Regions from separate parts of the Streptomyces sp. NPDC050842 genome, predicted to be linked through region 1. Evidence: riboswitches for the same ligand, from Rfam matches in the RefSeq annotation. Region 1 holds a riboswitch; each other region holds the start of a gene.

Region 1 (7,738 bases):
TTGTCCTCGTGCGACTGCTCGCCCTCGGCGACCTCGCGCTGGATCCAGGACCAGCCCTCGCCCATCTTGTTCCAGGTGACCGTGCCGCCCTTGCCGGTCTCGCCGAGCGCCTTGAGGGCGTTCTCCTCGCCGACCTTCCACTTGGCGGACTTGACGAACTGGAACACCCCGATCGGCCAGCCCTGGTTCCAGGCGCGCAGCGCCATGCCGAACGCGGCGGTCGACTTCCCCTTGCCGACGCCCGTGTGCACCATCACGAGTGCGCGGTTGCGGCGCTGACGGGTGGTGAGACCGTCGTCGGGCACGACGGTCGGCTGTCCCTGCGGCATTAAGCGGCCCTCCTGGTTGTCTGATCTGCTGCCTGTACGTCCCTGACGAGGCCGGCGATCGAGTCGGCCCGCAGCTCGTCCAAGGTGACGGCGGTGCCGCCGAGTTCGCGTGCGAGGCTCCCGGCGAGCCCGAGCCGCACCGGACCGGTCTCGCAGTCCACGACCACGCTCGCCGTGCCCTCGGCGGCGTGCAGCCGCGCCGCCCTGGCGGCCAGCGCCACCGGGTCGGCGCCGCCGCTGGTCGCCCGCCCGTCGGTCACGACGACGAGCAGCGGGCGGCGCGAGGGGTCGCGCAGCCGCTCGATCCGCAGGACGTCATGGGCCTTGAGGAGCCCGGCCGACAGCGGCGTACGGCCACCGGTCGGGAGCGTCTCCAGCCGGGAAGCGGCCGCGTCCACGGACGAGGTCGGCGGCAGCGCGAGGTCCGCGGTACGGCCCCGGAAGGTGATCAGGCCGACCTTGTCGCGCCGCTGGTAGGCGTCGAGGAGCAGGGAGAGCACGGCCCCCTTCACGGCGCTCATCCGCTGCCGGGCCGCCATCGAGCCTGAGGCGTCCACGGCGAAGAGCACGAGGTTCCCCTCACGACCCTCACGGGTCGCCTGCCGCAGGTCGTCCCGCCGGACGACGAGCCCGGGACCGGTCCGCCCGCGCGCCCGCTGGTGCGGGGCGGCGGCCTGCACGGTCGCCGCGAGATGCAGCTTGGTCAGGGCGCCCCGGGGCCGGGTGGCCCCGGTGGTACGGCCGTGTTCGGTACGGGCCCGGGAGCGGCGCCCGGCGGCGCCCTCGCCGAGACCGGGCACGCTCAGCATCTTCGTACGGAAGGGCTCGGCGGCCTGGACGGCCGCGCGCTCACCGGCGCCGGAGCCCCGCGGGGCGGGCGCGGGAGCCTCGGCCGGGGCGGGGGCCTCGTCGGGCACACCGTCCGTCTCGGGGCCGGGGCCTTCGCCCTGCGGCGGAATGCCACCGCCACCGCCGGGACCGCCGTCACCCGGACCGTCGGGCTCCGGGTCCTCGTCGGGGTCGGTCTGCGGCTCCTCGCCCTTGAACTGCTCCAGGGTCTCGTCGAGCTTGTCCTCGTCGAGGCCGGGCGCGTCGAAGGGGTTGCGGCGCCGCCGGTGGGGGAGGGCCAGGAGGGCGGCCTGCCGCACGTCCTCGGAGGTGACCCCCGTCCGCCCGGCCCAGGCGGCGAGGGCGGTCGCCGCCCGCGCCATCACGATGTCGGCGCGCATGCCGTCGACCTCGAACGCGGCGCAGGTCGCGGCGATCTGGAGCAGCGCGGCGTCCCCGAGGACCACCTTCGGGAGCAGGTCGCGGGCGGCGATGATCCGCTCGCGCAGATCGGCCTCCTCACCGGCCCAGCGCGCGGCGAACGCGGCCGGGTCGTCCTCGAAGGCGAGCCGCCGCCGGACGACCTCCACCCGCTGCTCGGGCACGCGGGAAGCGGCGACCTCCACGGTCAGCCCGAACCGGTCGAGCAACTGCGGCCGCAGCTCGCCCTCTTCGGGGTTCATGGTCCCGACGAGAAGGAAACGGGCGGCATGGCGCACGGAGACGCCCTCGCGCTCGACGTGGGAGGCGCCCATGGCGGCGGCGTCGAGGAGGTGGTCGATCAGGTGATCGCTCAGCAGGTTGACCTCGTCGACGTACAGGATGCCCCGGTGGGCCGCCGCGAGGAGCCCCGGCTCGAAGGCCTTCACGCCCTCGGCGAGCGCCTTCTCGATGTCGAGCGCGCCGACGAGCCGGTCCTCGGACGCGCCGACGGGCAACTCGACCATCCGCGCGGCCCGTTCGGCCCCGGGGGCGCCGTCGTGCGGCCCGTCGGGGCAGCCGGGGTCGGGCGAGACCGGGTCGCAGCTGAAGCGGCAGCCGGCCACCACCGGTACCACCGGAAGCAGATCGGCGAGCGCGCGGACGGCCGTGGACTTGGCGGTCCCCTTCTCGCCCCGGACGAGCACACCGCCCACCGCCGGACTGACCGCGTTCAGCAGCAGCGCGAGCCGCAGGTCGTCCATGCCGACGACGGCGGTGAACGGAAACCGGGTGCTCATCGGGCGGTCACTCCTTCAAGTTCGATCAGATGATGCGAGAGGGCCGGCCGGCCCGGGATGACGCCTGGCCGTTCGCGCGCTCCGGCGCCGCGAGCGTGTGCCGTCGCCAGAGCGGCAGGCGGCCACGGCCCGGCGGTCGCCGACGGCGGGCAACCACCCACAGGGGCCACCCGCACCGGACTCTCCGAGTCGCACGGGTGGTGCGGGTGGGAACCCGAGCCCGGCCGGAGGCCGGGCGCACGCCCCGCGCGGCCCCGCCGCGCTCCCCCCACCCCGCAACCGGCACTCACGGCGCACCCGGCGGCACGAACGGCAGCCCCGCCGGGGCCCCCTCCTCGATCAGCCGCAGCAGCGCGTCCGTGTCCGCGTGCTCCTCGATCAGGTCGCCGAGCCGGTCCAGCTGCTCTTCCCGCAGCGTGCCGAACGACGTGTCCGGGGCGGGCACGAACCGACGCCCCGCCGCCGCCGCGACCTCCCGCAGGAACGCCCGGCGGAACCCGTCGCTCTCCAGCGAGCCGTGCCAGTGCGTGCCCCACACGGAGCCGACCCGGCATCCGTCGAGGAACGCCTCGCCGCCGCCCACCTCCGCGACGCCGTGATGGATCTCGTACCCCTCGACCCGTTCCCCGAGCGCCTCGCCGACCGGCCGCGCCAGGGTCTTCTCGCGCGCGAACCGCACCCGTACGGGCAGCAGCCCGAGCCCGTCGACGGCCCCGGCCTTCGACTCGACCTCGTCCTCGATGTGCTCGCCGAGCACCTGGAACCCGCCGCAGATCCCGAGCACCGGCCGCCCTTCGGCCGCGCGCCGGGCCAGCTCGCCGGCCAGCCCCCGCTCCCGCAGCCAGGCGAGCGCCTTGACCGTCCCCCGGGTCCCCGGCACGACGACGAGGTCGGCGTCGACGAGTTCCTCCGGCCGGTCCACGAACCGGACGACGACACCCGGCTCGGCGGCCAGCGCGTCGACGTCGGTGAAGTTCGACATGAGCGGGACGGCGCACACGGCGACCCGCAGCACGTCCGCGCCGACCGGCGGCGCGACGACGGACTCGCGCACGGTGCCGCGCAGCGAGACCCGGAGCCCGTCCTCCTCGTCGATGCCGAGCCCGTGCGCGTACGGCAGGACACCGAAGGTCCGGCGCCCGGTCAGCCCGTACAGCATGTCGAGCCCGGGTTCGAGCAGGGTCACGTCACCCCGGAACTTGTTCACGAGGTATCCGGCGACGAGCGACTGGTCCTCGGGGCTCAGCAGCGCCGTCGTCCCGAAGAACTGGGCGAAGACCCCGCCCCGGTCGATGTCGCCGACCACGACGACGGGTAGCCGCGCGGCCCGCGCGATGCCCATGTTCACGATGTCCGTGCGCCGCAGGTTGATCTCGGCCGGACTGCCCGCCCCCTCGCAGATCACGGCGTCGTACATGCCCCGGAGTTCCTCCAGGCACGCCATGACCGGCTCGAAGAGCTCCTTCTGCCGCCCCCCGCGCAGTGCCTTCCCGGGGGACGACCCCCCGGACCCCCCGAAGAACCCGCGTGCGCTCATCTCGCCCACCGGCTTGCCCATCAGGACGACCTGGCTGGAGCGGTCGCTGCCCGGCTTGAGCAGGACCGGGTTCATGAGCGCGGTCGGCTCGACCCGGGCGGCCTGCGCCTGCATGGCCTGGGCCCGCCCGATCTCGGCGCCCTCGCGGGTCACGAAGGAGTTGAGGGACATGTTCTGCCCCTTGAACGGCGCCACCTTCAGGCCCTTGCGGACCAGCCAGCGGCAGATGCCGGCCGTCACGACGCTCTTGCCGGCGTCGGACGTGGTCCCGGCGACCAGCAGGCCCCCACCCCTCATGCGTTCCTCCGCTTCGCGCGCTTCACGGCACCGATGATCATGCGGCCGCCGACACAGGCGGCCAGGGTCAGTACGGTCACCCGGCGGGAGAGCCGGACCGCCCGGTCGATGTCGGCGACCTCGACGGGCCGCCCTTCCCCGTTGAGCACGGGCCGGTGCTCGACCCGCCCGCCGTACGAGAGGGTCCCCCCGAGCCGTACGCCGAGGGCGCCCGCGAAGGAGGCCTCGACGGGGCCCGCGTTGGGGCTCGGGTGCTTGTCGGCGTCCGCCCGCCAGGCCCGTACGGCCCCGCGCGGATTGCCTCCGGCGAGCGTCGCGGCGACGGCCGTCAGCCGGGCCCCGGGCCAGCCGGCCACGTCGTCGAGCCGGGCCGAGGCCCAGCCGAAGCGGCGGTGGCGCGGGGACTTGTGGCCGACCATCGCGTCGAGGGTGTTGACCGCCCGGAAGGCGACGAGGCCCGGCACGCCCGCGACGGCACCCCAGAAGAGGGCGCCGACCACGGCGTCGGAGGTGTTCTCGGCGACGGACTCGACGACCGCGCGGGCCATCGCGGGGCCGTCCAGGGACTGCGGGTCGCGCCCGCACAGGTGCGGCAGCCGCTCCCGGGCGACCTCCAGGTCCCCGACGGCGAGCGCCCCGCCGATCGCGCGGGCCTCCCGCCCCAGGGTCGTGCCGCCGACGACGGCCCAGACGGAGGCGGCGGTCAGCGCCACGGCGGCGGCCGGCCGGTCCCGTACGGCCCGGGCGGCGAGTGCGCCGAGGGCGGCGGTGGAGCCGGCGCAGACGGCGGTGTGCAGGGCGCCCCAGCCGCGGTGGTCGTGGTGCAGGCGCTGCTCGACGGCGGCGGCCGCGCGGCCGAAGACGGCGACGGGATGTCCGCGGCGGGGATCGCCGACGAGCCGGTCGACGGCGAGCCCGAGGGCCGCGCCGTACGCGAATCCGTCCCGGGAGAGGCGGCTGGCTCTGATGCGGCCGGGCATGGCGCAGGTCCTCACTCAGGGTCCGCGCCCTGGATCGACGTGACCGGCGGCGAGAGTTCCTGACTCCCGGACCCTTCGGATCCGGTCACAGTGGCGGGACCGCGCCGGATTCGCACCGGACTTCCTCTGCTGCCGCCGTAATGGCCTCGGCAGTCCACCACGGCCCGCGAACACCCGTCAACCCACCCTTGACCTGCGACAGGTCACTGTGCGAAGCACCACAGACACGGGCCCCGGCAAGCACCACGAACACGGCGGCCGGGCGGCCCGCACCCGAAGGTGCGGACCGCCCGGCCGATGTACTGCGGAGTGGCGAGGACCGTCAGGCGACGATCAGGTAGATGCCGTAGGCCACGGCCGCCAGGCACGCGGCGAAGCAGGCGTAGGCGCCGGTCCGGGCCATCGTGGCCGAGCCGCCCTGGGCGGCGGCCTGCTCCTGCTTGGAGAGGCCGATGATGCCGAGGGTGAAGAGGCCCACGAGGGCGACGGTCGCCACGAGGCTGACTCCGAAGACGGAGCCGAGAGCTGCCCAGTCGATCTTCATGTCGTTGGTTCCTTACACCGCTGCGGCGGGGGCCGGGGGAGCGGCCGGGTCCGTGGGAACCGGCGAGGGGATGGTGGTCTTCAGGTCCTCGTCCGCGACGGCGGCGACGGAACCGGCCGGCGGCGGGGTGACGGCCGCGATCGCGGTGGTCACCACACCCGCGGGCTCGGACTCGCCGTCGAGGTCGTCGTCGGTGACGTTGTTGTGGTCGACCGGCTTGCGGCGGGACAGCGACCAGATGACGGCCGAGCCGGAGACCAGCAGGACCGCGACGGCGGCGATGCCCCAGGGACCCTGCTTGGTGAGGAACTCGGCGCCGGCGCCGACCAGGCCCGCGGCGGGCAGGGTCAGACCCCAGGCGACGAACATCCGGGTCGCGGTCGACCAGCGGACGACACCGCCCTTGCGGCCGAGGCCCGCGCCCATCACGGCACCCGAGCAGGACTGGGTGGTGGAGAGGGAGAAGCCGAGGTGCGAGGAGGCCAGGATGACCGTGGCGGCGCTGGTCTGGGCGGCGAAGCCCTGCTGCGGCTGGAGGTCGGTGAGGCCCTTGCCCATGGTGCGGATGATGCGCCAGCCGCCGAGGTAGGTGCCGAGCGCGATCGCGACGCCGGCGGCGACGATGACCCAGAGGGGCGGGTTGGAGCCGGGGGCGACGACGCCCTGGGTGACCAGGGCGAGGGTGATGATGCCCATCGTCTTCTGGGCGTCGTTGGTGCCGTGGGCGAGGGAGACGAGACCCGCGGAGGCGATCTGGCCGACCCGGTAGCCCTTGGCGGTGTGCTTCGTGTCGGTGTTGGCGCCGATCTTGTACGTCAGCCGGGTGGCCAGCATCGCGGCGAGGCCGGCGACGAGCGGCGCGGCGATGGCGGGGATGAGGACCTTGGTGACGATGGTCGGGCCGTTCACGGCCGACCAGCCGGCCGACATGACCGCGGCGCCGATGAGGCCGCCGAAGAGGGCGTGGGAGGAGCTGGACGGCAGGCCCACGAGCCAGGTCAGCAGGTTCCACAGGATGGCGCCCACGAGCGCCGCGAAGATCACTTCTGTACGAATGCCCTCTTCGTTGATGATCCCGCCGGAGATCGTCTTGGCGACCTCCACGGACAGGAACGCGCCGACGAGGTTCAGCACGGCGGACATGGCCACCGCCGTCTTGGGCTTCAGGGCACCGGTCGAGATGGTCGTGGCCATCGCGTTGGCGGTGTCGTGGAAACCGTTCGTGAAATCGAACACGAGAGCTGTCACGACCACAATGGCGAGCAGCAGCGTGATGTGTTCCATTTACCCAGGCAATCGTTTGACGTCAGTGGCTCGACGAACGTAGGCAACCTGAGTGAACGGAAGGTGAACTGGGGCGGGCGGCGTGGTGTCCCCATCCGGTGTCAAGAGATTCCGCTTAGGGCCCCGTCCGAGGGGGTGTCCACGATGCGGTCGCCCTGCGACCCCGGGTAATCCGGCTCCCGCAAGGCACCGGCGACGCGGCCCGGTTCGTCCCCCGCCGCCCCGTTCCGCCCCCTGGACCGAACCATCCGACCGGGGGACCCCGCCGAGGAGACCCATGTCACTCCCCGGGGTGCCCCGGGGAGTGACACCCCGGCCGGGTCCGCCCGGTGGCAGGCCGCCCGAGACCTGCCGACACTGGGAGCGTGCGCCCGGCTACAGCGACGGCAGCGGCCGTCACCACCCTGATCGGTGTCGGTGCGGCCGCGGTAGCGGCCGGCCGGTACGCCAGCGACGTCGCCCTCAAGGTGCCGTCCGGACGACCACTCCCGGGAGACCCCAGACTCACCGTGCACGCCACGGAACCCGAACGGATCACCCTCACCCGCAGCCTCGCCTCGCTGCGCCCCGGCACGTACGGGATCCAGGCCCCCGGCCTGCACGCCGTCATCGGCCCCGTCCTCGACCGCGTCCCGCACACCGCCGACTCCGTCGTCCGCCGCCTGGAACGGGTCGAGCTCGGCGTCCTCGGCCCCGGCGCCCGCGTCCGCCTCACCCCC
Region 2 (7,738 bases), on a different contig from region 1:
CACACGCGGCAATAGAGACCATCATGCCCGCGACGCCGATCGCCGCGATGAGCTTGCGCTTCACGCCACCCTCCTCAGGGATGCCTGCAACCCCTGCCCACCGCGCGAAGACATACGTCGGGTAGTGCTCGTGGGGCTGGGACCTGGTCTTTAATGGTTTAGACCAGTACTCGGAGCTTGGCCTAGACCTTTAGGGGTGTCAAGGGTGTATAAGAAGGGCAGTCGCGTCCGTTATCGGACCGACACCTGAGGTAGGGCGACGACCCGTGACCGGTCCGTGCCACCATGTGAGCCGCTACAGACGGAGGAGCCGGTGACGGCAGCAGCACAGGAGTCGGGAAGGCAGGCCATGGCCAGGGACGCGGGCAGCACGGAACCGGAGGCCGGGGTCGCCACTCGCACCGCGCGCGTGCCCAAGTACTACCGACTGAAGCGGCACTTGCTCGACATGACGGAGACCCTGCCGCCCGGCACACCGGTCCCGCCGGAGCGCACGCTCGCCGCCGAGTTCGACACCTCGCGCACGACCGTGCGCCAGGCGCTCCAGGAGCTGGTCGTCGAGGGCCGCCTGGAGCGCATCCAGGGCAAGGGCACCTTCGTGGCGAAGCCCAAGGTCTCGCAGGCCCTGCAGCTCACCTCGTACACGGAGGACATGCGCGCCCAGGGCCTCGAGCCCACCTCGCAGCTCCTCGACATCGGGTACGTCACCGCCGACGACACGCTCGCCGGACTGCTCGACATCTCGGCCGGCGGCCGGGTGCTGCGCATCGAGCGGCTGCGCCTGGCGAGCGGCGAGCCGATGGCGATCGAGACCACGCACCTTTCGGCCAAGCGCTTCCCCGCGCTGCGCCGCTCGCTGGTGAAGTACACCTCGCTGTACACGGCGCTCGCCGAGGTCTACGACGTGCACCTCGCCGAGGCCGAGGAGACCATCGAGACCTCCCTCGCCACCCCGCGCGAGGCCGGTCTGCTCGGTACGGACGTGGGCCTGCCGATGCTGATGCTTTCCCGCCATTCCCTGGACGCCCAGGGCGAGCCGGTGGAGTGGGTGCGGTCCGTCTACCGCGGCGACCGGTACAAGTTCGTGGCGCGCCTCAAGCGGCCCAACGGCTGAGCGGATCCGCACGCCTGACGAGGAGGGTCGCCGAAGTCCCGGCGGCCCTCCTCCTTTTCGTGTTCCAGGGGATTCGCTTCCGTTATGCGGACAGGGGTTCCGCGGAGCGTAGGCGTCCCCTAGATTTCCCCAGCATTACCGAGGTGATCAGCGAGGGGACGAAATCGCCATGTCAGAGGCGTCAGAGGTGTCGGAAGCGGCAGAAACGGCACAAGCGAAACAACCCGTCATCACCCCCCTGCGGGTGGTGATAGCGCTCTGCCTGTTCGCGCCGTTCGTGGCGATGCTCTGGGTGAGCTCCTACGCGAAGGCCGAACCGCTCTTCGCGGGCATCCCGTTCTTCTACTGGTACCAGATGCTCTGGGTGCTCGTCTCCACCGCGCTCACCATGATCGCGTACAAGCTGTGGCAGCTGGACCAGCGAGGCCGCAAGGGAGGTGACGTGCGATGAAGGACGTGACCGGCGTGAACGGCGTCGCGCTCGCCGTATTCGTCTTCTTCTTCCTGGCCGTCACGGTCATGGGATTCCTCGCCTCGCGCTGGCGCAGGGCCGAGAACGAGAACAGCCTCGACGAATGGGGCCTGGGCGGCAGGTCGTTCGGCACCTGGGTGACGTGGTTCCTGCTCGGCGGCGACCTCTACACCGCGTACACCTTCGTCGCCGTCCCGGCGGCCATCTACGCGGCGGGCGCGGCCGGCTTCTTCGCCGTCCCGTACACGATCCTGGTGTACCCGCTGATCTTCACCTTCCTGCCGCGCCTCTGGTCGGTCTCGCACAAGCACGGATACGTCACCACCTCCGACTTCGTGCGCGGCCGCTTCGGCTCCAAGGGCCTGTCGCTCGCGGTCGCCGTCACCGGCATCCTCGCGACCATGCCGTACATCGCGCTCCAGCTCGTCGGCATCCAGGCCGTCCTGGACGTGATGGGCGTCGGCGGCGGCGAGACCACGCACTGGTTCATCAAGGACCTGCCGCTGCTCATCGCCTTCGGTGTCCTCGCGGCGTACACGTACTCCTCGGGCCTGCGCGCCCCGGCGCTCATCGCCTTCGTCAAGGACACCCTGATCTACATCGTCATCGCCGTGGCGATCATCTACATCCCGATCAAGCTCGGCGGCTTCGACGAGATCTTCGCCAAGGCCGGCGAGGCGTACGCGCAGACCAACGAGGCGACCGGCAAGCCGCGCGGCACGCTCATCCCCGGCGAGGCCGGCCAGTGGACGTACGCGACGCTGGCGCTCGGTTCGGCGCTCGCGCTCTTCATGTACCCGCACTCCATCACGGCGACGCTGTCGTCGCGGAGCCGTGAGGTGATCCGCCGCAACACCACGATCCTGCCGCTGTACTCGCTGATGCTGGGCCTGCTCGCGCTGCTCGGCTTCATGGCCATCGCCGCCGGGATCCAGGTCAAGAACGGCCAGCTCGCCATCCCGCAGCTCTTCGAGACCATGTTCCCGGACTGGTTCGCGGGCGTCGCCTTCGCCGCGATCGGCATCGGCGCGCTCGTCCCGGCCGCGATCATGTCGATCGCCGCGGCCAACCTCTTCACCCGCAACATCTACAAGGACTTCATCAAACCGGACGCGACCCCGGCGCAGGAGACCAAGGTCTCCAAGCTGGTCTCGCTCCTGGTGAAGGTCGGCGCGCTCGCCTTCGTCCTCACCATGGACAAGACGGTCGCGATCAACTTCCAGCTCCTCGGCGGCATCTGGATCCTCCAGACCTTCCCGGCGCTGGTCGGCGGCCTCTTCACCCGCTGGTTCCACCGCTGGGCGCTGCTCGCCGGCTGGGCCGTCGGCATGGTCTACGGCACGGTCGCCGCGTACGGCGTCGCCAGCCCGACGCAGAAGCACTTCGGCGGTTCCTCCGCCGAGATCCCGGGCATCGGCGAGATCGGCTACATCGGTCTCACCGCCTTCGTCCTCAACCTCGTCGTCACGGTCGTCCTGACCTTCGTCCTCAAGGCCGTGAAGGCCCCCGAGGGCGTCGACGAGACGTCCCCGTCGGACTACACGGCCGACGCGCCGACCCGCACGGCGAAGCCGGACACGGACCCGACGCCGGACGCGAAGGTCGGCGCCGGAGTGCACTGACCTCGCGGTACGACGCAGGGGGCCCGGGATCTCCGCCAGGAAATCCCGGGCCCCCGCGCGTGCCCCCGGGGCAGACTGGCTCCATGGACTTCACGATCAGGGCGGTACGGCCCGAGGAGTACGAAGAACTCGGGGAACTCACCGGGCTGACCTATCTGAACGACGGGCTGCTGCTGTACGGCGAGGACGACTTCTACCTGGCCGTGCTGCGCGACACCGCCCGCCGGGCCCGCGAGGCCGAGGTGCTCGTCGCCGTCGACGCGGACGAGGCGATCATCGGCGGGGTGACCTTCGCCTCGGGCGGCACCACCTGGGCGGACATCGCCGTCGCCGGCGAGGCCGAGTTCCGGATGCTCGTGGTCGCGCCGGAGGCCCGCGGCAGGGGCGTCGGAGAGGCCCTCGTACGCCACTGCGCGGACCGCGCGCGGGCCGTGCCCGAGTGCGCGCGGCTCGTGCTCTCCACGGACGCGAAGATGGTCTCCGCGCACCGGATATACGAGCGGATGGGCTTCGTCCGCACCCCGGAGCGGGACTGGGAGCCGGTTCCCGGCCACCGGCTGCGGACCTACGCCCTGGAGTTCTGACACCCAAAGCAACCGAGGGCGACACAACATGTGGGGGGTGCCGCAAGCGGCGCCCCCCACATGTATGCTCATGCTCGCTGTCGACGCAGGGAAATCCGGCGCGAATCCGGAACTGTCCCGCAACGGTGTGCTTCGTACCCATACGCGCGTACGAGGCGAGTCCGAGGACCTGCCGACAGCGCGCCCGGTCCGACCGTTCCGGGTGTCACTGACGTCCGGGCCTCGCGGAGTGGGCCGGTGGACGCGGCGCATCCGGCGTACGGATGCCCGCCTGCCCGCCTTCCCCCGCCCGCGGCCCCGAGCCGAGCGAGGGAGAGCCCCACGTGACCATCGCGCCCGCCGATCCGGCCACGGCGATCGAGAGCGACGGACCCGGCACCGTGCTGCTGCGGACCCTGACCGATCTCACCGCCGACCTGCCCGACACCGACCCCGGCAAGGTCGCCGCCGCCGCGCTCCGCGGCCGCAGCGCCACGTCGGACGAGGCGGAACTGCGCGAGCTGGCCACCGAGGCGGCCGCCGGCCTGATCTCCGAGGACCCGGCCTACTCCCGGCTCGCCGCCCGGCTCCTGACGATCACCATCGCCGACGAGGCCGCGAGCCAGGGCGCGGTCTGCTTCTCCGCCTCCGTGGCCGTCGGCCACCGCGAGGGTCTGATCGCCGACCGCACCGCCGACTTCGTCGCGCTGCACGCGGACCGGCTCGACGCGACCGTCGACCAGGCCGCCGACGACCGCTTCGGCTACTTCGGTCTGCGCACCCTCTTCTCGCGCTACCTGCTGCGCCACCCGATCACCCGCAAGGTGATCGAGACCCCGCAGCACTTCATGCTCCGTGTCGCCTGCGGCCTCGCCGAGGACGAGACGGTCCGCGCGCTCGACGAGGTGGCCGCCCTGTACGGCCTGATGAGCCGCCTGGACTACCTCCCGTCCTCCCCCACGCTCTTCAACTCCGGCACCCGCCACCCGCAGATGTCCTCCTGCTATCTCCTCGACTCCCCGCAGGACGAGCTGGACTCCATCTACGACCGCTACCACCAGGTCGCGCGCCTCTCGAAGCACGCGGGCGGCATCGGCCTGTCCTACTCCCGCATCCGCGCCCGCGGTTCCCTCATCCGCGGCACCAACGGGCACTCCAACGGCATCGTGCCGTTCCTCAAGACGCTCGACGCCTCCGTCGCCGCCGTGAACCAGGGCGGCCGTCGCAAGGGCGCCGCCGCCGTCTACCTGGAGACCTGGCACGCGGACATCGAGGAGTTCCTGGAGCTCCGCGACAACACGGGCGAGGACCAGCGCCGTACGCACAACCTGAACCTGGCGCACTGGATCCCGGACGAGTTCATGCGCCGGGTCAACGCGGACGCCGAGTGGTCGCTCTTCTCCCCGGCCGACGTGCCCGAGCTCGTCGACCTGTGGGGCGAGGAGTTCGACGCCGCCTACCGCGCCGCCGAGGCGAAGGGCCTGGCCCGCAAGAGCATGCCGGCCCGTGACCTGTACGGCCGGATGATGCGGACCCTGGCCCAGACCGGCAACGGCTGGATGACCTTCAAGGACGCCTCGAACCGGACGGCCAACCAGACCGCCGAGCCCGGCACTGTCGTCCACTCCTCGAATCTGTGCACCGAGATCATCGAGGTCACGAACGACGGCGAGACGGCCGTCTGCAACCTCGGTTCGGTGAACCTGGGTTCGTTCGTGGTCGGCGGGGACATCGACTGGGAGCGGCTCGACGCGACCGTCCGCACGGCCGTCACCTTCCTCGACCGGGTGGTCGACATCAACTTCTACCCGACCGAGCAGGCCGGGCGTTCCAACGCCCGCTGGCGGCCGGTCGGCCTGGGCGCGATGGGCCTCCAGGACGTCTTCTTCCAGCTGAAGCTGCCGTTCGACTCCCCCGAGGCGCGCGCGCTGTCGACCCGTATCGCGGAGCGGATCATGCTCGCCGCGTACGAGGCGTCCGCCGACCTCGCCGAGCGCAGCGGGCCGGTCCCCGCCTGGGACAAGACCCGCACCGCCCGCGGTGTCCTGCACCCGGACCACTACGACGTGGAGCTCAACTGGCCCGAGCGCTGGGCGGCCCTGCGCGAGCGGATCGCCGCGGTCGGCATGCGCAACAGCCTGCTCCTGGCGATCGCGCCGACGGCGACCATCGCCTCGATCGCGGGCGTGTACGAGTGCATCGAGCCGCAGGTCTCCAACCTCTTCAAGCGCGAGACGCTGTCGGGCGAGTTCCTCCAGGTCAACTCGTACCTCGTCGACGAGCTGAAGCGGCTCGGCGTGTGGGACGCCCAGACCCGGGACGCGCTGCGCGACGCCAGCGGCTCGGTCGCGGGCTTCACCTGGATCCCGGCCGAGGTGCGCGAGCTGTACCGCACGGCGTGGGAGATCCCGCAGCGCGGCCTCATCGACATGGCCGCCGCCCGCACCCCGTTCCTCGACCAGTCGCAGTCCCTGAACCTGTTCCTGGAGACGCCGACGATCGGCAAGCTGTCGTCGATGTACGCGTACGCCTGGAAGCAGGGGCTGAAGACGACGTACTACCTGCGCTCGCGCCCGGCGACCCGGATCGCCCGCGCCGCCCAGGCGTCGACGACGGCCGCCGCGCCCATCCCCGTACAGGCGACCTCCGAAGAGGCCCTCGCCTGCTCTCTCGAAAACCCCGAGTCCTGCGAGGCCTGCCAGTGATGTCCAGCGACAACAAGAACCTGCTCGACCCGGGCTTCGAACTGACCCTCCGTCCGATGCGCTACCCGGACTTCTACGAGCGCTACCGCGACGCGATCAAGAACACGTGGACCGTGGAGGAGGTCGACCTCCACTCGGACGTCGCCGACCTCGCGAAGCTCACCCCCGGTGAGCAGCACATGATCGGCCGGCTGGTCGCCTTCTTCGCGACCGGTGACTCGATCGTGTCGAACAACCTCGTGCTGACGCTGTACAAGCACATCAACTCCCCCGAGGCGCGGCTGTACCTCTCGCGCCAGCTGTTCGAGGAGGCCGTGCACGTCCAGTTCTATCTGACGCTGCTCGACACCTACCTGCCCGACCCGGACGACCGCGCCGCCGCGTTCGACGCGGTCGAGGAGATCCCGTCCATCCGCGAGAAGGCGCAGTTCTGCTTCCGCTGGATGGACTCGGTGGAGAAGATCGACCGCCTGGAGACCCAGGCCGACCGCCGCCGCTTCCTGCTGAACCTGATCTGCTTCGCGGCGTGCATCGAGGGCCTGTTCTTCTACGGCGCCTTCGCGTACGTGTACTGGTTCCGGTCCCGCGGCCTGCTGCACGGCCTGGCCACCGGCACCAACTGGGTCTTCCGCGACGAGACGATGCACATGAACTTCGCCTTCGAGGTCGTGGACACCGTCCGCAAGGAGGAGCCGGAGCTCTTCGACGACGCCCTCCAGCAGCAGGTCACCGACATGCTGAGGGAGGCCGTGGAGGCGGAGCTGCAGTTCGGCCGCGACCTGTGCGGCGACGGCCTGCCCGGCATGAACACCGAGTCGATGCGCGAATACCTCCAGTGCGTCGCCGACCAGCGCCTCCAGCGCCTCGGCTTCGCCCCGGTGTACGGCTCGGAGAACCCGTTCGCGTTCATGGAGCTCCAGGGCGTCCAGGAGCTGACCAACTTCTTCGAGCGCCGCCCGTCCGCCTACCAGGTGGCGGTCGAGGGCTCGGTGGACCTGGACGAGGACTTCTGACACCGCACCGCCGCGCGGTCACCCATGCCGTGCGCCTCAGGGTGCACGGCATGGGTGATCTCGCACGTACGCGCCTCTTGGCGGGCGCCGCCGCTCTGCTCACCGTCGTCGCGGGCCTGGGCATCAGGTCCGCGGCGACGGGGCTCGTGGCGAAGTACGCCGGTGACGCCCTCTACACGGTGCTCATCCTGACCCTGGTGGTGCTGCTGGCACCCCGGGTGCGGCCGCCGGTCGCGGCGGGAGCCGCGC
Region 3 (7,738 bases), on a different contig from region 1:
GCGACCGCCCTCGTCCAGACCGCCCTCACCGAGGCCTTCGGCGAGGGCAGGGTCTTCACCCTTCCCCAGGTCATCACCGGCAGCGAGGACTTCGGCGTCTTCGGCACCGCGCTCGGAGTCCCCTCCGTCTTCTGGCACTTCGGCGGCGCCGACCCCGCCCTGTACGCGGGCATCGACCCCGACTCCCTCCTGGAGAACGGGCTCCCCGACACCGTCCCCGCCAACCACTCGCCCCACTTCGCCCCCGTACCCGGGCCGACGATCCCCATCGGCGTGACCGCGCTGCTCGCCGCGGCCGCCCACTGGCTGCGGAAGGAGACCCCCGGTGCCTGAGCCCGACGCCACCCCCGGCCTCGCGCCCACCCCCGGCCTCGCGCCCACCGCCGACCTGGTGTTCATCGGTGGGCCCGTCCTCACCATGGATCCCGCCCGCCCCCGCGCCGAGGCCCTCGCCGTCCGCGACGGGCGCATCACCGCCGTCGGCACCCGCGACGAGATCCTGCGGCTGCGCGGCCGGACGACCGAGGTCGTCGACCTCGCCGGCCGGGCCCTGCTGCCCGGCTTCGTCGAGGCCCACGGCCACCCGGTCATGGTCGCCCTCGCCGTCGCCCCGCCCGCTGTCGACGTCCGGCCGTTCACCGTGCCCACCGGCGCGGGGGTCCTCGACCGGATCCGGGCCGCCGTGACCGCCGCCGAGCCGGGCGAACCGGTCTGCGCCTACGGCGTCGACCCGCTGCTCCAGCGCGACCTGACGCCCCCGACCCGGGCGGAGCTCGACGCGCTCCGCCCCGACGCCCCGCTCGTCGTCGTCGCGAACAGCGGCCACGCCGCCTGGGCCAACTCGGCCGCCCTGCGCGCCGCCGGCATCACCCGTGACACCCCCGACCCGGCCGGCGCCCGCTTCCTGCGCGACGCGCACGGCGAACCCACCGGCGAAGCCCACGAAGGGGGCGCCGTCGAGGCCCTGTTGTGGGTGGTGGCAGGGGACCGGCTGAAGCCCGACCGGCTCGCCGCCGCACTCGACTGGGCCTACGCCGAACACGCCCGCGTCGGCATCACCACCGTCGCCGACCTGGCCACCGAGCCGCGCCTCCTCCCGGCGCTGCGGGCCGCGGCGGAGCGCCCCGACGCCGCCGTCCGCGTCCGCTCGTACCTCATCGGCACCCCCGAACTGGCCGCCGACCCGGACCGCCGGTTCCCCGGACACGCCCCCGCCGAGGAGCTGTTCGGAGTCTCCGGCATGAAGCTGTGGGCGGAGGGCACCGCCTGGGAGGGCACGGTCGCGACCAGCTTCCCCTATCTGGACAGCGCCGCCACCCGGGCGATGGGACCGGGCCGCTGCAACCACGCCCCCATGAACTACACCCCCGACCAACTCGCCGAACTGGCAGGGGCGTTCACCGCGCAGGGCTATCCGATGGCCTGCCACGTCCACGGCGACGTCACCTTCGAAGCCGTCCTCGACGCCTACACCCGCGCCGCCGCGGCCGACCCCGAGGCCTTCCGCGCGCTGCGCCCCCGCATGGAGCACTGCGGCGCGGTCACCGCCGCCCAGTACCGCCGGGCCGCCGAACTCGGCGCCACCGTAAGCCTGTTCATGGACCACGTCCGCTGGTGGGGCGACGTCCTCGCGGACGACCTCTTCGGCCAGGGCGTCGCCGACCGCTGGATGGCGGTCCGCTCGGCCTGGGACGCGGGGCACCGGGTCTCGCTCCACAACGACGGCGTGTGCTCCCCGACCGACCCGCTGGCCTCGGTCGCGACCGCCCTCACCCGCCGCACCCCCGCCAGCGGCCGGGTCCACGGCGCGACGGAACGGCTCACCCTCGACGAGGCGCTGCTCGCGGTCACCGCCCACCCCGCCTGGCAGCTCCACCTCGACGACGAGCTCGGCTCCCTGCGCCCCGGGCTCCGCGCCGACCTCGCGATCCTCGCCCGAGACCCGTACACCGTCCCGCCGGAACGCCTCCCGGAGGAGGCCGCGGTCACGGCGACGTACCTGGGCGGGCGGCTCACCTGGAGCGGGTGACGGGAGGGCCTGTCCGCTCGTCCGTACGGGGACGGGCGGGCCTGTCACCGTGGATAAAGTGGGGCCACGATGACACGTTTCCGCGAGAGCGTCCGGTTTCTCCTGCGCGAGCAAGTGCTCGACGCCGCCTACCGCGTCGTCGCCGCGGAGGGCTGGGGCGGGCTGCGCATGACCGCCATCGCGCGGGCCGCCGGGATCAGCCGCCAGACGCTCTACAACGAGTTCGGCTCGAAGGACGCCATCGGCAACGCCCTGGTCCAGCGCGAGCTGGACGGCTTCCTGCGCGGCATCCAGCGCGAACTGGACGGCCACCGGGGCGAATTGGAGGCCGCGGCCGCCGCCGGGGTCGGCTACACCCTTCAGCAGGCCGCGGACAACCCGCTGATCAAGGGGGTCCTGGTGGCCGAGCGGGGCGGCGAGGGCGCTCTCCTCGCCTCGACGGCGATGGTCGACGCGTACGCGATCGAGACCTGGCCCGATGTGGACGAGGAGTCGCGGCGTCTCGCGGTCGAGACGATCGTGCGGCTCACGGTCAGCCACATCGTCCGGCCCGTGGCCTCCCCGGAGGAGTCGGCGCGCCGCATCGCCCGGATCACGGCGCGGACCGCGTACCCCGGCGGCCGCTGAGGCGCCGACCGGCCGCGCGCGGGAACCGGGCGGCGGGGCCGTCCGACTGACTCAGCGGGACGGACGGCCGGTGACGACCGCCGGGAACGAACGGTCCGGATCGGCCTTTTCCCACGGCTGTCCCCTTCGTCCGTCCACGACCCGGGGAGAGCCATGAACCGCCGCGACCTGCTCCGCGCCACCTCCACCCTCGGTGCCGCCTCCGCCCTCGCGGGCGTCGCCGCGGGACCCGCCGAAGCCGCCACGGGACCCGCCCGCACCGGACCCGCCACAGAGAAGCCGTTACGCGTCCAGCTCGTCCTCTTCGACGGAGTCGAGGAGCTCGACTTCGCCGCGCCCTACGAGGTGCTCGCGGCCGCCGGGTTCTTCACCGACCGCCCGGTGGAGGTCCGTTACGTCACCACCTCCGGTCCCGGCACCGTCACCGCCGCCTACGGGACGAAGGTCCGCGTCGAGCACCCCTGGGCCCCGCACAGGGCCGAGCTGCTCGTCGTGCCCGGCGGCGGCTACGCGCGCCGCGACAGCCCCGGGGTGTGGGCCGAGATCGACAAGGGCGTCCTGCCCCGTGCCCTCGCGGCGGCGGCCCGGCCGGGGCTCACCGTCACCGCCCTGTGCACGGGCGTGATGCTCCTCGCGGCGGCCGGGCTCACCCGGGGCCGTCCCTGCACCACCCACCACAAGGCCCGGCCCGATCTGGAGCGGCAGGGCGGCTTCCTGAAGAGGGCCCGGGTGGTCGACGACGGCGACCTGGTGACCGCCGGCGGCGTCACGTCCGGTCTGGAGCTCGCCCTCTGGCTGGTCCGCCGCGAGCTGGGCCCGGACGCGGCGAACGGTCTGGAGGCGATGCTCGAGTACGAGGCCCGCGGCACGGTATGGACCCGGACCCGGGACTGATCGGCGGGCCGCGGGACGTGCCGTGAAGTCGGCGAGGCCCGGTGACGGACACGGGGGATCTCCGACACCGGGCCTCTGTTGAAGATTCTACGAGATCGTGGAGGGTGTCCCGCACATCGGGGCCGTCCAGGTCACCGCGAGCCAGACGACGCCGTGGCGGTGGACCGCGGCTGGAGGCCTGCTCGTCTTCTCCGGCGGCGACGCCAGCACCCTCGTCCCGCTCTTCGCGATCGGGGTCTTCGTCGGCTTCACCCTCGCGCAGACCGGCATGGTCCTGCATTGCCGGCATGGTCCTGCACTGGCGGGCGACCCGTCAGTGGGGCAGGGCCGCGCTCAACGGGCTCGGCGCCGTCCTCACCGGCGTCTCCGTGATCGTCGTCACCGCCCACGGCGGTGTCCCGTGACGGGCGAAGTGCGCGCCGACGGGGTAGATCTCCCCTGAGAGGCACATCGCCGGTGACGACAGGGAGGCCGCCGTGGAAGGCAGAAGCAAAGGGTTCGTCCAGTCCTTCAACCGTCTCGGCGGGTACGGCTTCGTCGTCCCGGTGGATTCCGAGGAACAGGTCTACTTCAGCGCCGCGGACATCGAGGGAGAGGTGCGGACGGTCTCCGAGGGCCAGCAGGTCACCTTCGTCCTCGTCCTCGGCGACGGCCGCTTCGAGGCGAAGGAACTGCGCCTCTGACCTGGGGGGTGTCGTGACGGTCCGCGCCCGGAGGCGCGACGGGTCCCCGGTGGTACTGTGCCGAGGCCAGTCGCACCTTTGCGCTCACCCGAACGGGCGAGCGTACGGGTCAGGGAATCCGGTGGGAAACCGGAGCTGACGCGCAGCGGTGAGGGCGACGGGCGGAGCATCGGCCACTGGGCGGCGGAACAGGCCCGGGAAGGCGCCCCGTCCGGATGACCCCGAGTCCGAAGACCTGCTGGCGGCCCCGGCGTCACGCCGTCGACCGGGGAGCACCGTACGACAGGCTCCGCGTATGAGCCGTGGACGCAGAGGAATGCTCCGTGCCGCTCGCACACCCCGTCCGTTCCGCCGCGCTGCTTCTCGCCGGCGCCCTGACCCTGCTCGTGACCGCGACGGGCTGTGGCGGCGGACCCGCCACGACGCCGTCGGCGAAGAGTCCCGCCGAAGGCTCGGGATCCGGCTACCCCGTGACCCTCGACAACTGCGGTGAGCGCGTACGGATCGACCGCCCGCCCCGGCGGGCCGTCGCCCTCGACCAGGGTGCCGCCGAGATCCTGCTCTCCCTCGGCCTGGCCGACCGGATGGTCGGCACCGGGACCTGGACCGACCCCGTCCTCAAGGGGCTCGAGGCGCAGAACGCGAAGGTGCCGCGCCTCGCCGACCGCTACCCCTCCTTCGAGAAGGTCCTCGACACCGAACCCGACTTCGCCGCGGCCTCGTTCGCGTACACCCTCGGCAAGGGCGGCGTCGCGCCCCGCGAGCAGTTCGCGAAACTGGGCGTCCCCACGTACCTCTCGCCGACCGACTGCGCCGACAAGGACAACAGCGGCGACGGCGACGGTGTCCGCACCCGGCCGCTCACGATGGAGACCGTCCACGGCGAGATCCGCGACCTGGCCCGGGTGTTCGGGGTGCCGGAGCGAGGCGAGAAGCTCGTCGCCGAACTCGAAGGCCGGGTGGCGAAGGCGACGTCGTCCGGCGACTTCACGGACGCCACGGTCCTCTATTGGTTCGCCAACTCCGAGTCCCCCTACATGGCGGGCTGTTGCGGCGCCCCCGGCATCGTGACCCGCGCGCTCGGCGCGAAGAACGTCTTCGACGACACCCGCGAGGAGTGGCCCCAGATCAACTGGGAGACCGTCGCGGACCGCGACCCGGACGTGCTCGTGATCGGCGATCTGACCCGCCGTTCCCAGTCGGCCGAGAGCGCCGCGAAGAAGATCGCGTTCCTGGAGTCCGACCCGGTCACCAGGAACATGACGGCGGTGAAGAAGAAGCGGTACGTGCTGCTCAGCGGACAGGCGATGAACCCCACGATCCGTACCGTCGAGGGCGTCGAGAAGGTGGCGGCCGCGCTCCGCTCGTACGGGCTCGCCAAGTGACCCTCACGCGCCCGGTCGAGTCGGTCGAGGTGCCGCGCGGGAGCGGAGCGCTGTCCGGCGGCCGGACACTGGCGTGGGCCGTGGCCGGGCTCGCCGTCCTCTGCGCGTCGGCCGCCGCGGCGATCACCATCGGGCCGGCGGACATCCGCGTCGGCGAGGTGTGGTCCGTCGTCGTCGCCCACCTGACCGGGGGCGCCTCGGACCTGTCCCCGATCCGGGACGGGATCGTCTGGAACCTGCGCCTGCCCCGTACCCTCCTCGCGGCCGTGTGCGGCGCCGGACTCGCCGTGTGCGGGGCGGTCATGCAGTCGCTCCTGCGCAATCCGCTCGCCGATCCCTTCGTCCTCGGCGTCTCCTCGGGGGCCTCGACCGGCGCCGTCCTGGTCGTCGTCCTCGGCGTCGGCGGGGGAGTCGTCTCCGTCACCGGCGGCGCGTTCCTCGGGGCCGTCTGCTCCTTCGTGCTCGTGCTGCTGCTCAGCCACACCCTCGGCGGCTCGCCGGACCGCGTGGTCCTCGCCGGGGTCGCGGCGATGCAGCTCTTCTCCGCGCTGACCTCCTTCGTCGTCATGACGGCCGCGGACGCGGAGACCACCCGCGGCGTGCTGTTCTGGCTGCTCGGCTCGCTCGGCGGGGTCGGCTGGGACGAGGTGCGGGTGTGCTTCGCGGTGCTCGTGGCGTCCCTGCTGATCTGCGGCGGGTACGCGCGGACGCTGGACGCCTTCGCCTTCGGCGAGGACGCCGCCGCGTCGCTGGGCGTCGCCGTCAACCGCGCCCGGACCGTCCTGCTGTGCGTCACCGCCCTCCTGACGGCCGCTCTGGTCTCCGCGGCCGGCGCGATCGGCTTCGTCGGCCTCGTCCTGCCGCACGCGGCCCGCGCGCTCGTCGGCCCCGGGCACGCCCGGCTGCTGCCGGTCACGGCGCTCACCGGAGCGGTCTTCCTCGTCTGGGCGGACACCCTCGCCCGTACGGCGCTCGATCCCCAGGAGGTCCCGGTGGGTGTGGTGACCTCGCTGATCGGCGTACCGGCCTTCGTCCTCGTCCTCTACCGCACGAGGAGCACGCGATGACCGCGGAGACGGGTACGACCACGGGGCTCCGCGCCGACCGGGTCTCGCGCACCGTCGGCGGCAGCCCCGTCCTCGACGGCGTCAGCCTCGCCCCGCGTCCCGGCACCGTCACCGGCCTGCTCGGCCCCAACGGCTCGGGGAAGTCGACGCTCCTGCGCCTCCTCGCCGGCGTCCTCGCCCCCGACAGCGGCGTCGTCACCCTCGACGGCGATCCCCTCGACGGCCTCGGCCGCCGGGCGGTCGCGCGGCGCCTCGCCGCGGTCGAGCAGCAGGCCGACACCCAGGTCGACCTGACCGTCCTCGACGCCGTCCGGCTGGGCCGCGTCCCGCACCGCAGGGCCTGGACCCCCGCGTCGGCGGCGGACGAGGCCGCCGTCCGCTCCGCCCTCGCCCGCACCGGCCTCGCGGACATGGCCCACCGCTCGTGGCGGACGCTCTCGGGCGGGGAACGCCAGCGGGTCCAGATCGCCCGCGCCCTCGCCCAGGAACCGCGCGAACTCCTCCTCGACGAACCCACCAACCACCTCGACATCCAGCACCAGCTCGACCTCCTGACCCTGGTCGCCGGGCTCCGCCTGACCGCCGTCGTCGCCCTGCACGACCTGAACCTCGCGGCGATGTACTGCGACCGGCTCGTCGTCCTCGCGGAGGGCCGGGTGGTGGCCCGGGGCACCCCGGACGAGGTCCTGACGGAGGAGCTCATCGCCGAGGTGTACCGGGTACGCGCCACGGTGACCCGACCGACGCCCGGAGGCCGCCCCCACATCCGCTTCCTGGGCACGCTCCCGGCTCCCGCCGATGCCGAGGCCGGGCACGAGGGCTGAACCGTGGCCCCGCGCGAGGACTGAGCCGTGGGCCGGTCTGCCTACGATGGCCCCATGTCCGAGCGCGCAGATCCGGCAGACGCCGCAGGTCCCGACGGCCCCACGACGGATCCGGCGGCGGACGCCGGGGCGTCCGCCGTGCCGCGTCCGCACGAGCGGACACCCGGAGCGCGGGAACTCGCCGCGGCGGCTGAGGTGTTCGCGCTCCTCGCCGACCCCACCCGGCTCC
Region 4 (7,738 bases), on a different contig from region 1:
GTGACGCCTCCGAGCTCGGAGACACCGTCCGAGCCGTCCGAGCCACCCGTGGCGCGCAGCACGCGCCGTACGCGCAGGGCCAGTCGGGCGGTCTCGTCGCCGGACGTCCGTACCACCACCTCGGTGTGATCGGCGCCCTCCGTGACCCGTACGAGCTCCGCGCCGTCTCCCGCGCCCTCGGTACCGCCCAGGGCGAGGGAGGCGGAGACCGTGAGGTCGGGCGTGTCGTTCACGGACTGGGCCTGCGCCACCGCGCGCCCCCGCAGCAGGGCGTACAACTGCCCGACGAGGACGGGGTCGTGGGCTCCGTCGTAGATCCAGCGGGTGCCCAGGACGCCGTGCTCGGACGTGCCGATGAGTGCGTGGTCGGCGCCCTCCAGCGGAGCCCCGCGGTAGGTCATGGGCACCAGGTAGGCGGCAGCCCCCTCCTCCGCCCCGTCGGTCACCACCATGAACTCGATCCCCACCTCGCCGGCCGGGTCGTCGAGCCGGAACCCTCCGGCCCTCGCCGGGCTCGGCCCGCCCTCCCGACCGGCGTACCAGTCACGGGTGGGCAGCCACGAGGCGAGCAGCTCCATCTTGGTGGGCTGCATCGTGGTGTGGTGGATGACGGCCATCGTGCGACTCTTCCTCTCGACCGGGCGAACTCACGGGCCAACGGAACCTAACAGACGGTTCCCGGGTCACCGCGCGGGGCCGCCCGGCCGGACCTGGCCCGGGAGGTCGGGTGGCGTCCCCGGCTGCTGACGGCCGACGGCCCGTCGGTCAGCGGTAGTACCCCTCGACGACGGCCCGGACCTCGTCGAGCAGCGCGGGGCCGTCCTGCGGTACGGGCGGCTTGCCGCCGGCCGGCCTGATGTCCAGGAGTTGTTCGCCGGAGAGGGCGAACACCACCCGCCGCAGCCCCGCCAGCCGGATGACGGGCTCGCACATCCCGCAGGGCTCGCAGCTGGTGTACATCGTGGTCTCCGCCGCCGTGGCCGCGTCCAGCTCCCGCGCGGCCCAGCGCGCCAGCTTCAGTTCGGGGTGCGCGGTGATGTCGCGGTCGGTGAGGGTGGTGTTGTACTCCTCCGCCAGCACCGTCCCGTCCGGTGCCGCGAGCAGCGAGCCGAAGGGCGGGTCGCCGCCGTCCTTCGCCTTGGCCGCGAGCGCGATGGCCCGGCGGAGGAGGGTGTGGTCGTCGTGAGTGATCATGCGATGGCTCCGTTCAGTCGTGGGACAGGGAAAGGGACCCTGCCACGGCGGTGAGTACCTGCCAGGCCTTTTCCGGGTGGTGTGTCTCACTCGGATTCCCTGCGTACGGGTCGAGGACGACGGACTCGGCGCCAAGCAGCCGCAGTCGGTCGAGGTCGTCGAGGATCTGGTCGAGCGTGCCGTGCCCCGCGAGCCGGTCCGCGCCGGTGACCGGTGCCGCGGTGACCTGGAGGGCGATCCGCGGGGCCAGCGCCGGCACGGGGAGCCGCAGCTCCTCCGCGGTGGCCTTCAGCCGGTCGGCGCCCTCGCGCAGCCACGGCAGGGTGGGGCGCAGCGGATGCCAGGCGTCCCCGAGCCGTACGGCTCGCCGCACCCCCGCGTCGCTGTTGCCGCCGACCCACACCGGAATCCTCCTCTCCCCGTAGTCCGCGGTGTTCGCCCACGCCTCCCGGACGCCCCGCAGGTGCTCGTCGGTCAGCCGGCCACGGCGCTCGAAGGGGATCCCGAGGGCGGCGAACTCCTGTCGCGCCCAGCCCACGCCCACGCCGAGGACGAGCCGTCCACCGCTCAGCTGATCGAGGTTGGCCGCCATCCGGGCGGTGAGCAGCGGGTGCCGGTAGGGCGCGATGAGCACGGTCGTGCCGAGCCGGACGCGGGTGGTGAGGCCGGCCAGCCAGGAGAGGGTGGTGAACGGCTCGTAGAAGGGTGCCGGATAGCGCTCGGCGACGTCGGGTGTGACGGCGATGTGGTCCGAGACCATCAGGAGGTCGTAACCCAGGCCTTCCACGGTCCGGGCCCAGTTCCGCAGGACTCCGGGGTCGGTGCCGGGTCCAAAGTTGAGGATGTTGACTCCGATCTTCACGAGAACGAGGCTAGCCAGGCGGCCGGGGCCCGCAGAAGGGCTTCCCGCCTGTTCCGGGGCCCTTCGGCCGTGGATCCGCCGGTAATCTGGCCGGATGACCGAGACCCTCGACGCGACGGACTGGGCGATCCTGAGGGAACTCCAGAAGGACGGCCGGATCGCGTACACGGAGTTGGCGCGGCGGGTGAACCTGAGCGCGTCGGCGACCAAGGAGCGGGTGCGGCGGTTGGAGGACGCCGAGGTGATCACGGGGTTCCGGGCGGAGGTGGACCTGGAGCGGACCGGCTACCCGGTGCTCGCGGTGGTCCGGCTGAAGTACCCGGGGACACGGCACGAGCCGTTGCGCCGGCTGCTCGGTGAGCGCCCGGAGTTCCTGGAGTGTCTGCGTACCACCGGGGACGACTGCTACGTCCTGAAGGTGGCGGCCACGTCGATGTCCCATCTGGAGGAGCTGGTCGACGCGCTGGCGCAGTTCGGGAGTACGACCACGAACCTCGTCCTCAGCCGGACGCTGCCGTTGCGCGGACCGGCCGAGCCGCGAGCGGACGTGCGCGCGGCTCGCTGAGATCCGGAAGGGGCGCGCGATACCGACCGCGCGCCGTCCACGTCCGACCGCACGCTCCGGCGAACGGGGCACAGGGCACTGGGGACTTCCCGACCAAGATCAATAGCCTGACGTCCGGCGCGTGACCTCGCGTCTGTCGGACAGAGAAGGCAAGCGACTCCCGTGAAACTCCCGATGTTGCAGCGCATGGCCTGGCTCACCGCGGCGACCGCGCTGCTGACGACGCTCGGCTCCGCCCCGGCAGGCGCCGCCGGGGAATGGCAGAAGGTCGGTGCCGACGCCCGCAGCGGTGTCAGCGGTCTCGCGTACGAGGGCACTACCGAGGACGGAACCGGCGTGCGCGTCCTGGCCGTGCACGACAACAAGCGCTCGGGCCAGCAGCGGCTTTCCCGGATCACCCACCGGGAAGGCTCCGACACCGTCTCCCCACTGACCTGGGACGGGCCGGAGCCGGTCGACCTCGAGGCCATCGAGGCCATCCCCGGGATGCCGGGCGAGTACCTGGCGCTGACCAGCCGCGGCGTCCTCTTCCGTGTGAAGGTCGCCGGGTCCACGGCGACGGTCGTCGACTACACGCCGCTGCCGGCGATCGGCGAGGGCGACGACTTCGAGAGCTTCGCGCTCGTCGCGCAGAACGGGAAGCTCGCCGCCCTGTGGGCGGACCGGGGTACCGGCCCGGACCGTCCCGCCACCCTGTACGCGGCGCCGCTGACGTTCGCCGCGTGGGGGCAGCCGCTGTTCGGCGCGGTGACGAACCGGACCTACCGGTCGACGCACCCGGACGACGCAGGCACGCGGCACATCTCCGACATCGCGGTGACCGCCGCCGGCCGGCTCGTCGTGGGTTCGGCGGCGGACGCCGGCGACGACGGCCCGTTCGACTCCGCGGTGAGCGACGCCGGCCGGGTGACGATCTCGGCGACGGGCCGGGTACGGGTCTCGCTCGCGGCCTCCCCGACCGTGCTCGGGACGTACCCCCAGTACAAGATCGAGGCGGTGGAGTGCCTGCCCGACTCCACGGACACCCTGCTGGGCACGGACGACGAGAACCTCGGCGGCTACGTACGGACGGTGTCCCTCTGCGGCGCCTGAGCACGACGTGACCTGACGGACTCCGGGGCCTGATGGGGCCCCGGAGTCCCCTTTGCGTGCACAGACCGCGAGGACCGGGCTACGCTGCGGGTGCAGCTGGTTCGCCCCCGTCAGCCGGACGGGACGCGTCGTAAGAGGGAACCCGGTGGGAATCCGGGACTGCCCCGCAGCGGTGAGCGGGAACGACCGCCGTCATCAGCACTGGGCCCGGGAAGGGTCTGGGAAGCGACGGCCATTAGGTGTCCTCCCCCGTGAGGACGTGCCCGCGAGTCCGAAGACCTGCCCGTTGCCCGCACGCGGACGATTCCGCGCGCGGATGTTCCGGTGACCTCGTGGGCGGGTCGGCGTACAGAGCGAGAAGGACGACCGCGTCGCACCGCGCCGGGTCGCGCCGTCCGTTCCGTCACCCCTTCGTGCCCTCGTCCCGTCACCGGGATCTCAGGGATTCATCTCGCGAAGGAGATCTCCGTGACCACCAAGTCCGCAGCCGCGGCAGCGCAGGCCACCCTGTACGGCTACCCCCGCCAGGGCGCCGACCGGGAACTGAAGAAGGCCGTCGAGGGCTACTGGCAGGGCCGCGTCACCGCCGACGCCCTCCGGACCACCGCCGCCGACCTGCGCCGCACCACCTGGCGGCAGCTCGCCGCCGCCGGTATCGACGAGGTCCCCACCGGCGACTTCTCGTACTACGACCACGTCCTCGACACCACCGTCATGGTCGGCGCGATCCCCGCCCGCCACCGGGCCGCCGTCGCGGCGGATCCGCTCGACGGGTACTTCGCCATGGCACGTGGCACCCAGGACGTCGCACCGCTGGAGATGACCAAGTGGTTCGACACCAACTACCACTATCTTGTCCCGGAGTTGGGTCCTGACACGGTCTTCGCGGCCGACTCCTCCCAGCAGGTCACGGGCCTCAGGGAAGCCCTCGACCTGGGCCTCGGCGCCCGGCCCGTCCTGGTCGGACCCGTCACCTACCTGCTTCTCGCCAAGCCGGCGCCCGGCGTGGCGGCCGACTTCGATCCGCTCACCCTCCTCGACCGGCTGCTTCCGGTGTACGCCGAGGTCCTCGCCGACCTCCGCGCGGCGGGCGCCGACTGGGTGCAGCTCGACGAGCCCGCCCTCGTCCAGGACCGCACCCCGGCGGAACTGAACACCGCCGCACGCGCCTACCGCGACCTCGGCGGCCTCACGGACCGGCCGAAGCTCCTGGTCGCCTCCTACTTCGACCGGCTCGGCGACGCCCTCCCGGTGCTGGCCAAGGCGCCGGTCGAGGGGCTGGCCCTCGACTTCACCGAGCGGGCGGCCGCCAACCTGGACGCGCTCGCCGCCGTCGGCGGCCTGCCCGGCAAGCGACTCGTCGCGGGAGTGGTCAACGGCCGCAACATCTGGGTCAACGACCTGACCGCGTCGCTCACCACGCTCGGCACCCTCCTCGGTCTCGCCGACCGCGTCGACGTGGCGGCCTCCTGCTCCCTGCTGCACGTCCCGCTCGACGCCGCCGCGGAACGCGACATCGATCCGCAGATCCTGCGCTGGCTCGCCTTCGCCCGCCAGAAGACCGACGAGATCGTCACCCTCGCGAAGGGACTCTCGCAGGGCACCGGCGCCATCACCGGCGAACTCGCCGCCAACCGCGCCGACCTCGCCTCGCGCGCCCGCTCCCCCATCACCCACGACCCGGCCGTTCGCTCCCGCGCCGACGCCGTCACCACCGCCGACACCCGCCGCTCCCAGCCGTACGCCAAGCGGGCGAACTCCCAACACGCCGCCCTCCGGCTTCCGTTGCTCCCCTCCACGACCATCGGCTCGTTCCCGCAGACCGCGGAGCTGCGGACCGCGCGGGCCGACCTGCGGGCCGGGCGGATCGACACCGCCGGCTACGAGGAGCGCATCAGGTCCGAGATCCGGGAAGTGATCGCCTTCCAGGAGAAGACCGGCCTCGACGTCCTGGTCCACGGCGAACCCGAACGCAACGACATGGTCCAGTACTTCGCCGAACAGCTCACGGGCTACCTGGCCACGCGCCACGGCTGGGTCCAGTCCTACGGCACCCGCTACGTCCGGCCGCCCGTCCTCGCCGGCGACATCTCCCGGCCCGCACCGATGACCGTCCGCTGGACGGCGTACGCCCGGTCCCTCACCGCCAAGCCCGTCAAGGGCATGCTCACCGGACCGGTCACCATGCTGGCCTGGTCCTTCGTCCGGGACGACCAGCCCCTCGCCGACACGGCCCGGCAGGTAGCCCTCGCCCTGCGCGACGAGGTGAACGACCTGGAGGCAGCGGGCACTTCGGTCATCCAGGTGGACGAGCCGGCTCTCCGCGAGACCCTGCCGCTGCGCACCGCCGACCACAGGACGTACCTGGCGTGGGCGACGGAGGCGTTCCGCCTCACGACCGCCGGAGTGCGCCCGGAGACCCAGATCCACACCCACATGTGCTACGCCGAGTTCGGCGACATCGTGCAGGCCATCGACGACCTCGACGCCGACGTCATCAGCCTGGAGGCCGCCCGCTCCCACATGCAGGTCGCCCGCGAACTCGCCGCGCACGGCTACCCGCGCGAGGCGGGACCCGGCGTCTACGACATCCACTCCCCGCGCGTCCCGAGCGCCCACGAGGCCGCCGAACTGCTCCGCACCGGCCTCGAAGCCATCCCCGCCGAGCGGCTCTGGGTCAACCCCGACTGCGGTCTGAAGACCCGAGGTTGGCCCGAGACCCGCGCCTCCCTGGAGAACCTGGTCGCGGCGGCCCGCACCGTCCGCGCGGAACTCGCCACCCCCTGACCGTGCCGTAGGGCCAGGGAATCCCCGCGCCCCCGCCCGAGCGGCGGGGGCGCGGGGATCACGAGCAGCACAGGCAGCACACACAGCACGGGGATCACGGGGAGACCGTGGCGGCCGGTGGCGTCCAGCGGCGAGTACGGGCCGAGGCGGACGAGAGGCCGTACTCCTTCCTGAGGTGCTCGGGGATGGCGTAGTGCATGACGCGTCCGCGGGTGAGGGAGGACAGTTCGAGGACGGTGGTGAGGTGGCCGAGGCGGTCCAGGGCCCACGCGCCGAGCGGGGAGCGGTCCTCGATGGTCTCCAGGACGCCGAGGAGGTGGGGGACGGACTTGACGAGCGTGTCCCAGCGGGTGCGGGGGACGTCCAGCCAGTCGGCGCAGGTGTCGCCGACGAGGTAGCGGATGAGCGCGGAGACGACCGGGTCGAAGAGGGTGCCGGGCACGACCTCCTCGTAGAGGTCGATCAGCTGCCGGGTCAGATGGGATCCCTCCGGGGAGGGGCCCATGTGGCGGATCATGTACTGGTCGAGGAAGCGGCGGGCGTCGTCGAGGGTCTTCGGTACGGCGTCCTGGTCGACGCCCAGCATGGCGCCGACCACGCGCCAGGCGTAGTAGTAGGCGTCCGCGCCTTCGGAGGTCATGTGGATGCCCAGGCGGTGGAGACTGTCAAGGACGAGCATCGAGAAGAACATCTGCCCGCCGATCATGTCCTCCTGACAGATCGGCACCCCCAAGGCCCCGGTGTCCCAGCGGTCCTCGCGGGTGAGGTGGTGGCGGATGGAGGCGTGGAGCAGGCGGACCTTCTGCGCGGCGGGGATGAAGCGACTGCCCGCCTCGAAGGCGTCGGGCCGCATCAGGTAGACGGTGAACTGGCCCGTCTCCGCCATGCGGTTGGACGGGTAGCTCAGACCGTGTGTCGTCGACAGCAGCCTCGCCACGTGCGGCACGAGGTAGCAGGCGGGCATGGCGGCGAAGGACAGCGCGGTGGAGATGTGCACGTTGTTGTCGATGAAGAACAGCCGGGCCTTCTCCATCTCCCCCCAGTCCACCCAGGCCGGCGGGGCGCTCGTGGCCCGGAGGTACTCCCGGGCGACGTCGGGCAGCCCGTCCGGCAGTGGAGCGCCGACGGTGGAGACGTACCGCATCAGGGTGTTGAACGTACCGACCTCGCCGCGTTCGAAGAGCGCGGCGACCGTGGCGTCGGCGAGTTCGTCGCCGGTCTTCCGCAGGGCGTCCGTC

The links. Region 1 has a riboswitch for cobalamin ahead of ACIBG6_RS23980 (cobalamin biosynthesis protein). Riboswitches for the same ligand answer to the same signal wherever they lie in the genome.
Region 2: linked by a shared signal. The riboswitch ahead of ACIBG6_RS15490 (ribonucleoside-diphosphate reductase subunit alpha) and the one ahead of ACIBG6_RS23980 (cobalamin biosynthesis protein) in region 1 are both predicted to bind cobalamin.
Region 3: linked by a shared signal. The riboswitch ahead of ACIBG6_RS31290 (ABC transporter substrate-binding protein) and the one ahead of ACIBG6_RS23980 (cobalamin biosynthesis protein) in region 1 are both predicted to bind cobalamin.
Region 4: linked by a shared signal. The riboswitch ahead of metE (5-methyltetrahydropteroyltriglutamate--homocysteine S-methyltransferase) and the one ahead of ACIBG6_RS23980 (cobalamin biosynthesis protein) in region 1 are both predicted to bind cobalamin.

What each region holds. Positions count from the first base shown of each region.
Region 1 covers NZ_JBITGA010000007.1:57,259-64,996, reverse strand. Annotated here, with positions in the region: gene cobO (cob(I)yrinic acid a,c-diamide adenosyltransferase) at 1-329, opposite strand, end outside; gene ACIBG6_RS23990 (putative cobaltochelatase) at 329-2,377, opposite strand; gene ACIBG6_RS23985 (cobyric acid synthase) at 2,664-4,211, opposite strand; gene ACIBG6_RS23980 (cobalamin biosynthesis protein) at 4,208-5,191, opposite strand; cobalamin riboswitch at 5,225-5,357, opposite strand; gene ACIBG6_RS23975 (hypothetical protein) at 5,514-5,735, opposite strand; gene ACIBG6_RS23970 (anion permease) at 5,748-7,019, opposite strand; gene ACIBG6_RS23965 (alpha/beta hydrolase) at 7,385-7,738, shown strand, end outside.
Region 2 covers NZ_JBITGA010000004.1:525,534-533,271, forward strand. Annotated here, with positions in the region: gene ACIBG6_RS15465 (extracellular solute-binding protein) at 1-64, opposite strand, end outside; gene ACIBG6_RS15470 (GntR family transcriptional regulator) at 350-1,114, shown strand; gene ACIBG6_RS15475 (DUF3311 domain-containing protein) at 1,284-1,565, shown strand; gene mctP (monocarboxylate uptake permease MctP) at 1,562-3,208, shown strand; gene ACIBG6_RS15485 (GNAT family N-acetyltransferase) at 3,292-3,792, shown strand; cobalamin riboswitch at 3,850-3,984, shown strand; gene ACIBG6_RS15490 (ribonucleoside-diphosphate reductase subunit alpha) at 4,116-6,476, shown strand; gene ACIBG6_RS15495 (ribonucleotide-diphosphate reductase subunit beta) at 6,476-7,489, shown strand; gene ACIBG6_RS15500 (DUF2809 domain-containing protein) at 7,540-7,738, shown strand, end outside.
Region 3 covers NZ_JBITGA010000010.1:349,731-357,468, reverse strand. Annotated here, with positions in the region: gene ACIBG6_RS31320 (amidohydrolase) at 1-333, shown strand, start outside; gene ACIBG6_RS31315 (amidohydrolase) at 326-2,029, shown strand; gene ACIBG6_RS31310 (TetR/AcrR family transcriptional regulator) at 2,099-2,656, shown strand; gene ACIBG6_RS31305 (DJ-1/PfpI family protein) at 2,810-3,550, shown strand; partial or broken gene ACIBG6_RS31300 (amino acid permease) at 3,720-3,936, shown strand; gene ACIBG6_RS31295 (cold-shock protein) at 4,027-4,233, shown strand; cobalamin riboswitch at 4,284-4,491, shown strand; gene ACIBG6_RS31290 (ABC transporter substrate-binding protein) at 4,557-5,618, shown strand; gene ACIBG6_RS31285 (FecCD family ABC transporter permease) at 5,615-6,685, shown strand; gene ACIBG6_RS31280 (ABC transporter ATP-binding protein) at 6,682-7,509, shown strand; gene ACIBG6_RS31275 (ArsR/SmtB family transcription factor) at 7,564-7,738, shown strand, end outside.
Region 4 covers NZ_JBITGA010000013.1:24,151-31,888, reverse strand. Annotated here, with positions in the region: gene ACIBG6_RS34420 (1,4-alpha-glucan branching protein) at 1-617, opposite strand, end outside; gene ACIBG6_RS34415 (nucleoside deaminase) at 766-1,194, opposite strand; gene ACIBG6_RS34410 (LLM class flavin-dependent oxidoreductase) at 1,208-2,056, opposite strand; gene ACIBG6_RS34405 (Lrp/AsnC family transcriptional regulator) at 2,151-2,621, shown strand; gene ACIBG6_RS34400 (hypothetical protein) at 2,808-3,713, shown strand; cobalamin riboswitch at 3,845-3,994, shown strand; gene metE (5-methyltetrahydropteroyltriglutamate--homocysteine S-methyltransferase) at 4,182-6,500, shown strand; gene ACIBG6_RS34390 (oxygenase MpaB family protein) at 6,595-7,738, opposite strand, start outside.